Regions from separate parts of the Blautia hydrogenotrophica DSM 10507 genome, predicted to be linked through region 2. Evidence: riboswitches for the same ligand, from Rfam matches in the RefSeq annotation. Region 2 holds a riboswitch; each other region holds the start of a gene.

Region 1 (5,270 bases), 630 kb from region 2:
CATCACTGAGATAGAAGTCGCGGTGCAGCCGTCCGTGGCAATTTTCCCCACAGGTACAGAAATTATCGAGCCGGGGGAGACTCCTGTGGAGGGCAGTATCATTGAATCGAATTCCCGTATGTTTGAGAATTTGGCGCGGGAGCAAGGAGCAAGGGCTAAGCGTTTTCCGGTGATTCCCGACGACTATGAGAAAATTCGCAGGGCGGTCAAAGAGGCGGCTCAAAAATACGATCTGGTAATTATAAACGCTGGTTCCAGCGCAGGGACAGAAGACTATACCGTCCATGTGCTCAGAGAGCTGGGAGAGGTGGTGGTTCATGGGGTTGCGATCAAGCCTGGAAAACCAGTCATTCTGGCTGTCGTGGATGACTGTCCAGTGATTGGCCTGCCGGGATATCCGGTGAGTGCCTATATTGGATTTGAAAATTTCGTGATACCAGTACTTTCGATGCTGGGAGATTTTACATGCAGAAAAAATCCTGTTGTAGACGCAGTAATTTCCAAAAGGCTTGTCTCCAGTCTCAAACACAGAGAGTATATCCGGGTGAAAGTCGGCAAGGTGGGAGAGAAGCTGGTGGCGGCACCGCTGGCTAGGGGGGCCGGAGCAGCCATGTCTATGGTGCGTGCAGACGGCTTCTGCGTGATTCCCCAAAACAGCGAAGGTGTGGAGGCATCAGAGACGGTGAGCGTGGAGCTTTACCGGGATATTCAGGAAATAGAAAATACTTTGGTGGTGATAGGCAGTCATGATCTGATTTTGGATGTGATGGCGGATTTGATGCCGGAGGTCAGCAGAGGGATGTACTTGTCTAGCACGCATGTGGGAAGCATGGGCGGACTGATGGCTCTGAAAAGGAGAGAGGCTCATATCGCGCCGGTACATCTTCTGGATGAAGACACCGGCGTCTACAATCAAAGTTATCTGAAGCGAATTTTTAAGGAGCCAATGGCTCTGATTCGAGGAGTCGGCCGGGTGCAGGGATTGATGGTGAAAAAAGGCAACCCCATGGGTATTTGCGGGATTGAGGATTTAAAAAGATGCCGCTATGTAAATCGGCAGAGGGGAGCAGGGACAAGGATTTTATTAGATTATCTGCTAAAAAAAGAACAGATTTCGCCGGAGGAGATTTCCGGGTATGACTGTGAAGCCACGACGCATATGGCTGTAGCTGCTCAGGTTGCCTCAGGGGGAGCAGATGCGGGAATGGGAGTGTTTTCAGCGGCGAAGGCCATGGGGCTGGATTTCTTGCCGGTGGGAGACGAATCCTATGATTTTGCTCTCTATCAAGAAGACTTAGAGCTTCCGCTGGTGAAATGCTTCCTTCAAATTTTAAAATCTGAAAGGTTCCATGAAAAATTAAGGGAACTGGGAGGTTATTCCTGGGAAGAGGCGGGACAAATCGTGAGGATAGACAGCCGGTCAATGAAGTGAGGAGGTATTCTATGGGGCTAGGAAAAATATCGAAAATCTTTATCTATGAGAAAAAGGGTGCAGCGCCGATCTCCTGTGATGCCTGTGAGCTGACCGTGGAAGACGGTATCAAAGGCGACTGGCACGGGAGCGACCTTCAAAGACAGATTTCCATTCTCCCAGTAGAAGTCAGAGATTTTCAGGAGGAAGGCTTCTGTCTGAAAAAGTTCAAAGAAAACGTACAGGTGGAAGGGATTGACTTTTCAAAGACTTCCCCGGGTACTTTTCTGAGGATGGGAGAGGTGGTTTTGCAGATTACCGAAGTTTTTAAAAAATGTTATCCTGAACTGTGTGAACTAGCGAAGTCAGGGCAGGACTGTTCTTTGCGAAGACAGGCAGTGTTCGCCAAGGTCGCCAGGGGCGGATGGCTGCGGACAGGAGATGATGTCAAGATCAATACTGGACAGAAATAGGAAAAGTTCACAAAATATTGACAAAAAAACCGGGAAGTGGTATGCTAAATTAACAAAAAACAGAGCTGACGACTGACGGATTTAATGTGGAGAACCACGTGGGAGTCTGTCTCTGTGGCATGCCGACCGTCTGGGCAACATTTACTTAAGAGGGTGAATGTTGCCTTTTTTGATATAATCATATAAATCTTGTCACAGAAAAAATAGAGGAGAAAAGTAATGGACAGAAAGGACGTCTATTCCCTCCTGCTTTTGGCAGGCGGGAAGAGTCTGAGAATGGGAAAAGATAAGGCGCGGCTTTTGTATGGCGGAAAGACCTTCGCGGAGCTGATTATCGACAAGGCAAAAGAAGTTGGGATTGACCGGATTTTTGTGTCGGGATTTGAGCTTGAGGGGGACGTCGGGGAGGTTGTATGGGACCGGTATCCGGACCGCGGGCCGCTCGGAGGACTCCATGCCTGTATGAAAGAGATGGAGACGCCTTTTTGTCTGGTGCTTCCAGTGGATGTGCCGAGGCTTTCGCCAGAAATTTTAGAGGAGCTTTTGGTGTATCATGAGAGACACCGAAGGGGATTGACGAGGGGGAGGGAGATTCCGCTGCTGTGGGAGCATGGTGTGCGTAAGGAACCGCTGATCGGTGTTTATCCGGTGGCTATGGCAGAGACGATAGAAGAGATGATAAAGGAACGTGCGCTTCCGGTATTCCGGGTACTGGACCGATGGGGATATGAGTGCTTTTTGAGGGATATCCCGGAAGATCAGATTCTGAATGTAAATACTCCGGAGCTCTATAAAAGACTGTTAGAGAGCCGGCCAGATGGGACGACAGAAGGACGAGGAGGGAAGATGGAAAAAGAAAGAGTACAGATTTTAAAAATTACAGGGAATCAATTTCAAGAAAAAGAGGATGACGTGGCGCTGGAATACCAATACGGCCTCAGACTGAAAGATGGAAGAGAGATTTCCATTTCGTGCACACCGACACATATGGAGGAATTATCCCTGGGAAGAAGATTTTTGTTGGGAGACTTAGCAGGAGAAATCAAGCCTGTACATGCGGACCCAGTGGAAAGTATAAGCCTGAAAAAAATTTTCCAGGCTGCCAAGGAAATGTTTGAAAATCCGGGAACTCTTTTTTCAGATACTGGATGCGCTCACAGTTGTGTGCTCATGATGGAAGGTAGGGTGCTTTGCTCTATGGAGGATATTGGCAGGCATAACGCTTTGGACAAGGTCATTGGCTATGCGCTGAAATATGAAATACCGATCCCAAAATGTGCGGTGTTCAGTAGCGGGCGGATATCGCAGGACTATCTTCAAAAAGCAATTCAGGCTGGGTTTTCGGTGGTATTGTCCAGGGCTGCGGTGACTGGCAGTGCAGTGGCTCTTGCCAAAAAAGAGGACATTACACTGTTGGGATTTATCAGAAAAGAGACAGGAAATATTTATCATATGGGTCATGTGAAGATAAGTGAAAAATAATTTGGAATTATTTGGATATTGAAATAACAAATAATATAAAAATTGATTTTTTTCAAAGAATTATATAATATATAATTGAGTATGGGATAATCATTTTTAAAAATGAGAAAAGTCAGACATGTCCGATGTTTGATTTGGATAAGGAGGAAGGGTATGATAACACTAAAAATCAACGACAGAGCTGTCGAAGTGGAAGAAGGCAGTACGATTCTACAGGCTGCTAAGAAAATAGGGGTGTTCATCCCCACATTTTGTTTTGACGATTTGGAAAGAATGCCGGCAAAACACTGTAGCAATTGCAGTGAGTACGGGGACTGCAAAATATGTTCCTGCGAGGTGGAAGGGGAGGTCAGCCTCTTGACTGCCTGCAACACGGAGGCTCGGGAGGGAATGGTGGTCTGGACAGAGTCAGAAGAGGTTAAGAAAGCCCGCATCGGGATTTTAAACCGGATGATTGCCACTCATCCCTTGGACTGTATGAACTGTAGGAAGCTGGGCGCCTGTAAGTTGCAAAAGTACTGCGAAATGTACGGGGTGAAGGAAGCCCAGTATGTGGTGCCTTACGAACACCGGGAGAAAGATACTTCCAACCGTTTTTATTACCAGGAGATGGATAAGTGTATCCGCTGCGGAAAATGTGTGAGAACCTGTAGGGAGCTGGTGGGAATCAATGCGCTGGCAATGGCTCAAAGAGGAGCTGTAGCCTATGTGGTTCCCAATGGGGGAGACACCATGGCAGAGACAGCCTGTGTCTCCTGCGGCAACTGTGTGTCTGTCTGTCCTGTGGGGGCGCTGATGCCGAAATCCCTCCACGAATTCCGGGAGTGGGAGACACAAAAAGTCCGGACGACCTGTGCATACTGTGGTGTCGGATGCCAGATTGATTTTTCTGTCAAGGATGGAGTGATTGTGGACGCGAAGCCGGCCAATGGCCCTTCCAATCAAGGACTTCTCTGTGTAAAAGGTAAGTTTGCCTATGAGTTTATCAATCATGAAGACCGACTGAAATATCCGATGATTCGCAGAAACGGGAAGTTGGAGAGGGTTTCCTGGGAAGAAGCCTTGGATTTTGTGGCAGAGAAAATTCTGAAAATAAAGAAAGAATTTGGCCCGGATGCGATTGCCGGTTTTTCCTCCGCCAGAACAGTAAACGAGGACAGCTATCTGTTCCAGAAATTTATACGGGCAGCGGTGGGGACGAACAACGTCGATCACTGTGCACGTCTTTGTCACAGTTCCACGGTTGCAGGGCTGGCGGCGACCCTCGGAAGCGGAGCAATGACCAACTGTATCGCGGAAATCAAAGACGCGGATGTGATTTTTATCACTGGTTCCAACACAACAGAAACCCATCCGGTGATGGGAATGTATGTGCGTCAGGCACACCGTATGGGCAAGAAAATCATCGTCGCAGACCCAGTACGCATTCCTCTGGCTGAGATCGCGGATATCTATCTGCAAATCAATCCGGGAAGCAGCGTGGCTTTGAGCAACGGGATGCTGCATGTGATTTTTGAAGAGGGACTGGAAGACAAGGAATATATAGAAAAATATACCGAAGGTATTGAAGAGCTGAGAGAGATTGTAAAGAAATACACGCCGGAGAAGACGGCAGAGATCTGTGGGGTCGATAAAGATCTGATTATTCAGGCGGCAAGGCTCTACGCGAGCACACATAAATCCTATATTGCTTATGCGATGGGAATCACCCAGCATGTCAATGGAACGGACAATGTATCCAGTCTGAGCAATCTGGCGCTGGTGACCGGGAACATTGGCAAGAAGGGCAGCGGCGTGAATCCTCTGCGTGGACAGAACAATGTACAGGGGGCTTGCGACATGGGGGCACTGCCAACCGATTACCCAGCGTACCAAAAAGTATTTAATCCTGAGGTACAGGAGAA
Region 2 (5,270 bases):
TATAAAGGCCACGTGGAAGACACGGTATATCAGTTGATGGGTGGTCTGCGCTCAGGTATGGGATATTGTGGAGCAGAGAATATCGAGAAATTAAAGACTACCGGAAAATTTGTAAAAATTTCCTCCGCGTCCTTGAAGGAGTCACATCCTCACGATATTCATATCACAAAGGAAGCTCCGAATTACAGCATTGAAGAGTAATTTGCTTTGAAATGAAAATGGGCTGTTACACAGTAATTGTGGGACAGCCCGCTTTGCGTTCAGCCGCTTAAGACGAAGGGGACAGGATTTCAGGGCAAAGAGGCGAGGATACCTATGACGAGACAGAGAAGAGCGACTGGCAGCAGAAATTCTGCCAGAAGAACTGCTTCGGTCCCCAAAGGCTATAGGCAGAGGAGACCGCAGAGAAAAAAACAAAAGAGAAAAGAAAACTACATATGGCTGGCAGTGGGGTGTCTAGTACTGCTTTTGCTTCTTTTCACAGGAGGGCGTCTGGTATTAAAATCTCTACAGGCTGAGAAGACGGCTAGAGCCTATCTGGACATGGAAGACCCTCTGAGAGGGGCTCCTCCGCTGGATGTGGAGCTGTTGACTGTGAATCCATATTCCAGGCCGGGAACGCCTCTAGAAGAGGTGAAGTATGTGGCGATTCACTACACTGCGAATCCAGGCTCTACAGCTAAGAATAACAGAGATTACTTTGAAGGGCTGAAAGACAATCATTCTAACGAGGTGAGTAGTCACTTTGTCGTAGGCTTGGAGGGGGAAATTGTACAGTGTATTCCTACGAACGAGATTTCCTATGCGACCAATTCCAGAAATGTGGATACTCTTTCTATTGAGTGCTGTCATTTAGATGAGACGGGAAAATTTAATGAAGCCACGTATCAGTCTTTGGTGGAATTGACAGCTTATCTGTGTAATCGTTTTGGGCTGGATATAGATCATGTGATTCGCCACTATGATGTGACGGGAAAAAACTGTCCGAAGTATTATGTGGAACATCCAGAAGCTTGGGAACAGTTAAAAAAAGATATTTCAGCAGAGATGGAGGCCAAGAGAAAAGAGTTGGAGTAATATTTAGGGCTTGTCAAATGGAGAAATATATTGTAGTATAATCATAACTGCATGACTGGCGGAAGTAGGAAAACTACAGGGAGTGCAGTGAAGTAGAATGTCGACCGCCTGGGCAACCGTTTGGTATACCCAGGCGGTTTTTGTGTAGAAAGGAGACCATTATGGAAATGCTATCGTTGGCTAAAGAGCTAAAAAGCAACTCTTATCCAGGACGTGGAATTATCCTGGGGCGTTCCAAAGATGGAACTAAGGCAGTGGCTGCCTATTTTATTATGGGTAGAAGTGAGAACAGCCGGAACCGAGTTTTTGTGGAGGAGGGAGAGGGAATTCGCACACAGGCATATGACCCCTCGAAGCTTACCGATCCTAGCTTGATTATCTACGCTCCGGTCCGAGTTTTGGGCAACAAGACGATTGTCACCAACGGCGATCAGACGGATACTATCTATGAGGGGATGGACCGCCAGATGACATTTGAGCAATCTCTGCGCAGCCGTGAATTTGAGCCCGATGCACCGAATTACACGCCGAGAATCTCAGGGGTGATGCATGTAGAGAACGGAAAATACAGCTACGCTCTGTCAATCTTAAAGAGCAACAACGGAAATCCCCAGGCCTGTGACCGTTTTACTTTTGCCTATGAGAACTGTGTGGCTGGAGAAGGGCGTTTTATCCATACCTACAAGTGTGATGGAAATCCTCTTTTGAGTTTTGAGGGCGAACCTAAGCTGGTGGAGATTCCAGATGATATGGAGGCGTTTACGGAGTTGATATGGGAAAACCTGAACGAAGACAATAAGGTTTCCCTGTTCGTACGCTATATCGATATCGAGACAGGCAAATATGAGACGAAAATTGTGAATAAGAATCAGTGAGGAGGGACAAAGATGAAAGAACTGGCATTAAAATATGGATGTAATCCGAATCAGAAGCCTTCCAGAATCTATATGGCCGATGGCAGTGAACTGCCGATCAAGGTGCTCTATGGAAAACCTGGATATATTAATTTTTTGGATGCCTTTAATGGATGGCAGCTGGTGAGGGAATTGAAAAAAGCTACGGGTTTTCCGGCGGCAACCTCCTTCAAACATGTGTCCCCAGCAGGAGCAGCCATTGGGCTTCCCCTTTCTGAGACACTGGCCAAGATTTACTGGGTGGATGATTTAGGAGAACTGTCTTCACTGGCCTGCGCTTATGCGAGGGCAAGAGGGGCAGACCGAATGTCGTCTTTCGGGGACTTTATCGCTCTTTCTGATGAGTGCGATAAGGACACGGCGATGCTGATTAAACGGGAGGTCAGCGATGGAGTGATCGCGCCGGGTTATACCCAGGAGGCCTTGGAGATACTTTCCCAGAAGAAAAAAGGCAATTATAACGTGATTCAGATTGACGCGGACTATGTGCCAGCTCCACTGGAACACAAGGAAGTATTCGGGGTGACTTTTGAGCAGGGAAGACAGGAGCTGCCCATTGACGATGAACTGTTGTCCAATGTAGTGACAGCGAAGAAGGAGCTGAGTGAGGAGGCTAAGAGAGATCTGAAAATCTCGCTGATTACTCTAAAATATACACAGTCCAATTCCGTGTGTTTTGTGAAAGATGGTCAGGCAATTGGAATCGGCGCTGGCCAGCAGTCTAGAGTACACTGTACCCGTCTGGCGGGCCAGAAGGCGGATAACTGGTTCCTTCGTCAGAGTCCTAAGGTTATGAATCTTCCTTTTAAGGACGATATCAAACGTGCAGAGAGGGACAATGCGATTGATGTGTATATTGGAGAAGAGTACATGGATGTCCTGGCCGATGGTGCGTGGGAGAAGGTATTCACAGAGAAGCCAGAAGTGTTTACGAGAGAGGAAAAGCGGCAGTGGCTGGATAAGATGACTGGCGTGACTTTGGGTTCAGATGCGTTCTTTCCATTCAGCGATAACATCGAACGGGCGCATAAGAGCGGTGTTCAGTATATTGCGCAGCCAGGAGGTTCGGTTAGAGATGATTTGGTCATTGAGACCTGCGATAAATATGGAATGGCTATGGCGTTTACGGGCATCCGCTTGTTTCACCACTAAAAGAATAATAAAAAAACAAATTGCCGGGTACCCGTTGTGGGTTTCCGGCAATTTGCTGTAAAAAATACTGCTTCAATTTTCTTATTTACCGTCAGTAAAACGAATCGCAGTTCCGTAGGCGAGAATCTCGGCAGCAGAGGAAGCGATAGAATTTGTGGTGTAGGATACTCCGATCACCGCGTCCGCTCCCATTTTTTCGGCACAGGCGATCAGGCGGTCTGTGGCGATCACGCGGGCCTTCTCCATCATCTCGCAATAAGAGGTGAGCTCTCCGCCTACCAGTGTCTTTAGGCCATTCATAAAGTCTTTGCCAAAATGTACGGTCTGGATGGTAGCGCCTTCTGCGAGGCCTAGTTCCTCATAAGTTCTTCCCTGAAGTACATGAGTCGTTGTAAGCAACATTTTAAATCATCCTTTCTGTTAATCCATTTCTAATTTTTTATCCAGCAATTTGACACATACAATATAATATATAATACCAATGATAATGCTGAGTATCAAGGAGAGAATAAGTATTCTGCCTAAGATCTGAGAGACTTCATAGAGCACCTCAGGGCTATTCGCGTCAGCGGATTCAGCGTTTCGAATGGTCTCATTGGTAAAAAAAGGAAACGCCAGTATCAGCCCTATCACCTGGTTGATCAGGTAGAGCAGAACGTAGCCTCCAATACATCCCATGACCCGGTGGCCGTGAAAAAGATTTCCAATGCCCACGGCGCAGTAGACGGACAGACAGGAGATAAAAAGTTCCAGGATTACAGTGGCTATTGTCAGCAGGAACAAATTTGCAGGGATGTATGCTGACACGGCCTGGCAAAATTCAAAGAGTTCATCGTTCAGAAAAATGAATACACATAGCAGAATTACGGCCGCATCGAGGAAGGACCAGAGTACTCCGCATAGATATTTGGAGAGGACATGGCAGTTCGCGGTGACTGGCAGCGTATTCGTCAGGTATCCCTCGTCTGTGTACAGATTGCGGTGATAGCGCATGCCAAGATAGACGATAGTGGCTAGGGCGACAGCTCCGATGGCTGTCAGAAGAGTCACCGTGTAAATAGAAGAGAATATGGTATCAAAAGGTTTTATATGCAGCAGAGACATGAAAAAATGTCCCAGCAAAGACAGTATCAGAACTGCGCCATGTATGGTCAGCAGAACTGGGGAAACTGCTTTTAAGTCATATTTTATCAATTTGCTTAACATTGAAATACCTCCCGGAATAATTCATCTACAGATTTTTGCTTGAGAAAACGAATGTCATCTACGGATTCATGCATGCGTATTTTTCCGTCTTTGATGAAAACTACCTCATCCAGAATGTTTTCCACATCGGCAATCAAATGTGTGGAGATTAAAATCGTCGCATTTTCGTCGTAATTGTTTAAGATGGTATTTAAGATATACTCACGGGCGGCGGGGTCCACTCCGGCAATAGGCTCATCCAGACAGTAGAGTTTTGCGCGGCGGCTCATCACCAGCACCAGCTGTACTTTTTCCCGGCTGCCTTTGGAGAGAGTTTTTATGCGGGCCTGGGTGGAAAGATTCAGCTTTTGGAGCATATTTTCGGCTCTGCCTCGGTCAAAATCTTCGTAGAAATCTGAAAAATAGTTAAGAATCTCGTAAATTTTCATATTGGGATTCAGATAAGTACGTTCCGGTAGATAGGCCACGATTGCTTTGGTTTTTACTCCAGGTTCCATGCCGTCTATCAAAAGTTGTCCGTCTGAGACTGTCAAGAGACGGTTGATCAGTTTTAAAATCGTCGTTTTTCCACTGCCGTTAGGCCCAAGCAGGCCGATAATTTTACCAGAATCTAATTTTAGATTTATGTGATCTAAGGCTTTCTTGGCTCCATAGGTCTTTGTGAGGTTTCGACACTCTAAAATGGTACTCATTTGGCATCCTCCTTTTGAATTTTTTCGATCAGAGACAGGATTTCTTGTCGGTGAAACCCCATCTGATTCATAGTACTGAGAAATTCCTTGATTCTGGCAGTCGCCAGGTCTTCTTTCATTTTTTCTATCATAGTGATGTCCTCCGTGATAAAACGTCCGCTGGTCCGCTGCGAATAGACCAATCCATTTCTTTCTAGTTCGGATAGGGCTTTTTGCATAGTGTTTGGAT
Region 3 (5,270 bases), 560 kb from region 2:
TCCATTCTGATATAAGAAGTGTACAGGAAATTATACATGTCGCAGAAAATAATGCCACAGGCAAGCCTCTCGTTCTGGTGGACTCCGCAGATTCTACCAACGCCGGTGCTAATGGCGACAGTGCCTATATACTCCATGAAATCTTGCGCCTGAATTCATCGGTAAAAGCCGCGCTATCTTTGAGATGTGCTCCCGCAGTAAGACAAGCTTTTCAGACAGGAGTTGGAAAGACGGGCACTTTCACCATCGGCGCTTCGATCAATTCCAGCATGAGCGCTCCCGTCACACTCCAGGCATATGTACAATCTTTACACGATGGAATCTATACGCAAGAAGGCCCCGCTAAGCGCGGCCTTGTCAATCACCTGGGTCCTACCGCTGTCCTCAAATTCAGAAACACCTCTATCCTTGTGTCCGAACAGCTCCTAGGAGCCGGAGATCTACAGCTATACCGCCATCATGGAATGGAACCCCTTTTCTACCAGATGGTTGCAGTAAAAACCTGTACCTCTTTTCGAGCGAGTTACTTGCCCGTAGCCAGTGACATCATTGAAGCAGATACTCCCGGTGCCGCCTCTTCTAATCTGCTTACGCTCCCATTCCGTAACCTGCCGAAACGCTTTTATCCTTTTGCTGAAATCGACGAATCGGACCTCACTATCCCAAAAAGATTTCGTTAAACGTGACGAATCCTTTCCTATAACATAAAAACCAGATTTATAACAAATCTGGTTTTTACATTTTTATTCACTTCTGTCTCTTCGGCATCTTCAGCGCCTTTTCTGGAATGCCTTCACAATGACACCCACCACTGCCAAACAGAACAGTATGGGAAGCAACGCGCCAATAATTGTAATCAGCACAAATAAAATCAGTGCTGCCGCCAAAATTACAATCAGCTTTCCATACCATGTGGTAAGGTCCAGTTTTCTAAAAGTCTTTTTGCTCTCTCTTACAAATTCTCCGTCTTCTTCCTGGACAACGTATTCTCCTGTTTCCTGAGAACTCCACGCCCCGGAATCAATCAGCGTTTTGGCGATTAACCATGGGTCTCCAAGCATATCCAAGACTTCCGCCTCCGTCTTTCCGGACGCAATCTCTTTTTCTATATAATCCCGATAGTACTCCACATGACCTCGAAGCTGATTTTCTGAAAGCTGGCCTCTCAAATGCCTCTCCAAACTTTCTAAAAACTCTTTTCTCGTCATAGTTACGTCTCCTCTTTTTCTCCTGATCGCTTGTTTCCCTCATCTTGGAATAGTATACAAGAACTCGACAAGTTTTTGCAAGGCATTTTATCCTTTCTTAAGAATTAAACGTAACGTTTAGCCTGACACTGTCCCGCTGCATATGCAGCGGGATCCCGAGGACTGCAAGCACCAGACTGAGAGAATTGCAGTCTGTGTGCATGCATTTGTGACAGTGAAGCCGAAAAGCTGAATTGATACAATTAAACGTAACTATTCAGCCATAAGCAGCATATGCGGCGATATAAGCTGTTATGGCTGAATAGTTACGGCCGTTCTGAAGGTAGCAGATAGTAATAGCACTTTAATCTGTACAATCCTAGTTCCTTTCTATTTTTTGATATTTCAATATAATAAGGAAAAAAGTTTAACGATAATAATTTATTTTATTTCCTATTATAGTATTTTTAATTTTAATTAAAAATCACTCTAATCCAGTTACTTTTCTTAAAACTTTGATAAATTTTTGACTAAATTCTTGACTTTTATATGCATTAGTGCTAATATATAACCATCAACTAAGGAATCAAAAACAATATCAAAAGATTCCAATCAACCAAGAGGTTTCTAATTACTGACGGATAATTGTGGAATACCACAGGGGAATTAGAAATCTGAAACGCCGACCGTCTGGGCAACATTTGAGCTTCTCGAATGTTGTCCTTTTTTATGCAATAGGAAAGCTCTTTTCACGCCAATGCGCGAGAGTCCTCCTATCACATAAACGCTCCGCGAGGATGCGAACGATGCAGAAGGTATGTCCACAACAAACCTTTCACATCATATCTAACAGGCGTCGGTATTATGGGGGATCCAGAAAGGAGATCATAATTATGGGATTCAAAAGTGACATCGAAATCGCACAGGAGTGCACAATGGAACCGATCACTAAGATTGCTGAGAAGGCTGGGATCGATGACAAATATCTGGAGCAGTACGGAAAGTACAAAGCAAAAATCGACTATAATCTGTTAAAAGAGACCGAAGGCAAAGACGGCAAACTCGTTCTGGTAACCGCTATCAACCCGACTCCGGCCGGAGAAGGAAAGACCACCACGACTGTAGGTCTGGCTGACGGACTTCAGAAATTAGGAAAGAACGTTATGGTTGCTCTGCGTGAGCCGTCCTTAGGACCGGTCTTCGGCGTAAAAGGCGGCGCTGCCGGCGGCGGATACGCTCAGGTTGTTCCAATGGAGGACATCAACCTGCATTTTACCGGTGACTTCCATGCCATCGGAGCTGCAAATAACCTACTGGCTGCTATGATCGACAACCATATCTATCAGGGCAACGCTTTAAATATCGACCCGAGAAAGATCACCTGGAAAAGATGTGTGGACATGAACGACCGTCAGCTTCGTTTCGTGGTAGACGGCCTGGGCGGAAAGACCAACGGAATGCCACGTGAGGACGGCTATGACATCACCGTTGCCTCCGAGATCATGGCAGTTCTGTGTCTGGCAAGCGATATCAACGACCTGAAAAATAGACTGGCAAGAATCGTTGTAGGATATACTTACGGAAAAGCTTCCGAGCAGAAACCGGTAACCGCAGGCGACTTAAACGCACAGGGAGCAATGTGCGCGCTGTTAAAAGATGCCCTGAAGCCAAACCTGGTACAGACCCTGGAGCATGTACCGGCAATCGTACACGGCGGACCATTCGCAAACATCGCACACGGCTGTAACTCTGTCATCGCAACAAAAATGGCACTGAGACTGGGCGATTACGCGATCACTGAGGCAGGATTCGGCGCAGACTTAGGTGCTGAGAAGTTCCTGGACATCAAGTGCCGTATGGCAGGACTGAAGCCAAGTGCAGTGGTAATCGTGGCAACTGTACGTGCACTGAAATACAACGGAGGAGTACCGAAGGCAGATCTGAACAACGAGAACCTGGAAGCACTGGAGAAAGGACTTCCAAACCTGCTGAAACACGTAAGCAACATTAAAAATGTATACAAACTGCCGTGTGTGGTAGCGATCAACGCATTCCCAACCGATACCAAGGCAGAGTTAGACCTGGTAGAGAGCAAGTGCCGTGAGCTGGGCGTAAACGTAGCGCTGTCTGAGGTATGGGCAAAAGGCGGCGAAGGCGGCGTGAAACTGGCAGAGGAAGTCATCAGACTGGTAGAAGAGCCGAACGACTTCACCTACTCCTATGAGCTGGAAGGAAGCATTGAGGACAAACTGAACCAGATCGTACAGAAGATCTACGGAGGAAAGAGAGTTGTGCTGACTGCAAACGCTCAGAAGCAGGCAAAAGAACTGGAAGCGCTGGGCTATGGAAACTGCCCGATTTGTGTGGCAAAAACACAGTACAGCCTGACAGACGATCAGACGAAACTGGGAGCGCCGACCGACTTTGAGGTGACGGTACGTAACCTGAAGATCTCTGCTGGAGCAGGATTCATCGTAGCCCTGACCGGAGAGATCATGACAATGCCTGGTCTGCCAAAGGTACCGGCTGCTGAGAGAATCGACGTGGACGAGACTGGAAAGATCAGCGGATTGTTCTAAAACCTAGCCATAACCTTGTAAAACTTATCGAGTTTTACATCTCCCATAATTCCGCCAAAGAATTAACTTCTTTGGCGGAGTTTTTTATGTATCTTCGTCCGCAGGAACCCAAGCTTTTCCAAATTTCACATCCTTGAAAAGAGCTGCCAAGCCTGTGATCTGCTTCAGCCGCAAAATCTCATCCTTATCCATTCCAAGATGCTTAGAAATCCACTCATCAGACCGTCCAAGCTCATGTAGCTCCTTGACAATATTACTCATCAAATCTACATCGTGGTTTCCTCTGGCACGATTGTGCCGAATCGTACTTGCCATCCTCTGATCTAAAGGTTTCTCTATCACAGAGACCGGGAGCATTCCTTTCTCGCGTTCATAGATATCCTGATGTTCCTTGATGATTCGATAACGATGAAAACCATCCACAATCACGTACAGGTCCTCTACTTTTGCGTAATAACATACAATTGGCATTGTATAGCCATCTTCTTTAATGCTTTCGTACAACAGCTTCATCTCCGGCGGAGCCACCGCATTGGGATTATAAGTATTTGCCTTTATTTTCTCCACTGGAACTGCAATGACGTTATAAGCAGGACTTTTAAACTCCATAATTAATCTCCTCGATACTTTTATACTTTCTCCGGATAATATCTACTCTTTTTTGCTGCTGCCTCGTCATACCAAATCCCATAAATCTACAGATATGATCGTTTTTTAAAATGCAGTAGCACATTCTCTTCCAACTGGGAATATCTTTGCTGGACTTGATATCGTCCGTATCATCTGGAATTTTCCCCACAAATACCACCCGTGATTTCTTACTTCTGGTATAGTTAGAAACACCATTCCTGCGGATATTGTATCCATGTTCTTCCAATTCCTGAATTACATTTTCATCCAACCCTCCGCCCGTGGTATGCCAAAATTTAATAGAGGTATTAAATTTTTTTACGTAATTATTCCTGAGTCTGACCGGTAAAGTATCCAACAAAAACATGGTGTAAGATTTCCAAGTATGCCCCTCTGGCAGAGTAATATTACGATATCCCATGGCTTTTGACTTACTGTAGATACACGCGAAATTCGCTCCCTGCACTCTTCCCACCAGCTTAACCCAAATCTCCGGGTCTATGACTCGATACAAATTAAGGGCATCCTTGGAATAATCATTAAACGGCGAAGCAACCCGCATCTGAGAAACCTTCAGCCCCGCTTTGTAATAGAGCTCATACAACTCATTGTAATCGTAATCAAACAGGTAATTGGCATGCCAGACATCATAAGTAGACCAGTCATACAGCGGCGAGGCACACCAGACATTTTTGAAATGCTTGCTAATCCAGCACTCTCCTTTATACCCATACTTCTTATTCAGAAAACCACTGTATCTTTGAAGAGATTCATCCGCGCGGATTCCCAGCAAACAGACGGTCTTTTTCTTTCCATGAGATAATTGATACCATCTGCCAAACTGCTTCGCCAAATCCTCCTGATGCATTCGATA

The links. Region 2 has a riboswitch for ZMP and ZTP ahead of BLHYD_RS12155 (IMP cyclohydrolase). Riboswitches for the same ligand answer to the same signal wherever they lie in the genome.
Region 1: another riboswitch for ZMP and ZTP. It lies ahead of BLHYD_RS08920 (formate dehydrogenase accessory sulfurtransferase FdhD); the one in region 2 lies ahead of BLHYD_RS12155 (IMP cyclohydrolase).
Region 3: another riboswitch for ZMP and ZTP. It lies ahead of BLHYD_RS14875 (formate--tetrahydrofolate ligase); the one in region 2 lies ahead of BLHYD_RS12155 (IMP cyclohydrolase).

Annotation. Positions count from the first base shown of each region.
Region 1 covers NZ_CP136423.1:1,906,736-1,912,005, reverse strand. The annotation lists gene BLHYD_RS08930 (molybdopterin biosynthesis protein) at 1-1,432, shown strand, start outside; gene BLHYD_RS08925 (MOSC domain-containing protein) at 1,444-1,884, shown strand; ZMP/ZTP riboswitch at 1,943-2,027, shown strand; gene BLHYD_RS08920 (formate dehydrogenase accessory sulfurtransferase FdhD) at 2,104-3,366, shown strand; gene fdhF (formate dehydrogenase subunit alpha) at 3,520-5,270, shown strand, end outside.
Region 2 covers NZ_CP136423.1:2,537,126-2,542,395, reverse strand. The annotation lists gene guaB (IMP dehydrogenase) at 1-201, shown strand, start outside; gene BLHYD_RS12160 (peptidoglycan recognition protein family protein) at 316-1,077, shown strand; ZMP/ZTP riboswitch at 1,119-1,198, shown strand; gene BLHYD_RS12155 (IMP cyclohydrolase) at 1,239-1,952, shown strand; gene BLHYD_RS12150 (phosphoribosylaminoimidazolecarboxamide formyltransferase) at 1,965-3,143, shown strand; gene BLHYD_RS12145 (YbjQ family protein) at 3,225-3,545, opposite strand; gene BLHYD_RS12140 (hypothetical protein) at 3,564-4,349, opposite strand; gene BLHYD_RS12135 (ABC transporter ATP-binding protein) at 4,343-5,041, opposite strand; gene BLHYD_RS12130 (GntR family transcriptional regulator) at 5,038-5,270, opposite strand, start outside.
Region 3 covers NZ_CP136423.1:3,094,092-3,099,361, forward strand. The annotation lists gene BLHYD_RS14865 (M81 family metallopeptidase) at 1-680, shown strand, start outside; gene BLHYD_RS14870 (DUF1700 domain-containing protein) at 771-1,208, opposite strand; ZMP/ZTP riboswitch at 1,808-1,890, shown strand; gene BLHYD_RS14875 (formate--tetrahydrofolate ligase) at 2,081-3,766, shown strand; gene BLHYD_RS14880 (IbrB-like domain-containing protein) at 3,851-4,375, opposite strand; gene BLHYD_RS14885 (phosphoadenosine phosphosulfate reductase) at 4,365-5,270, opposite strand, start outside.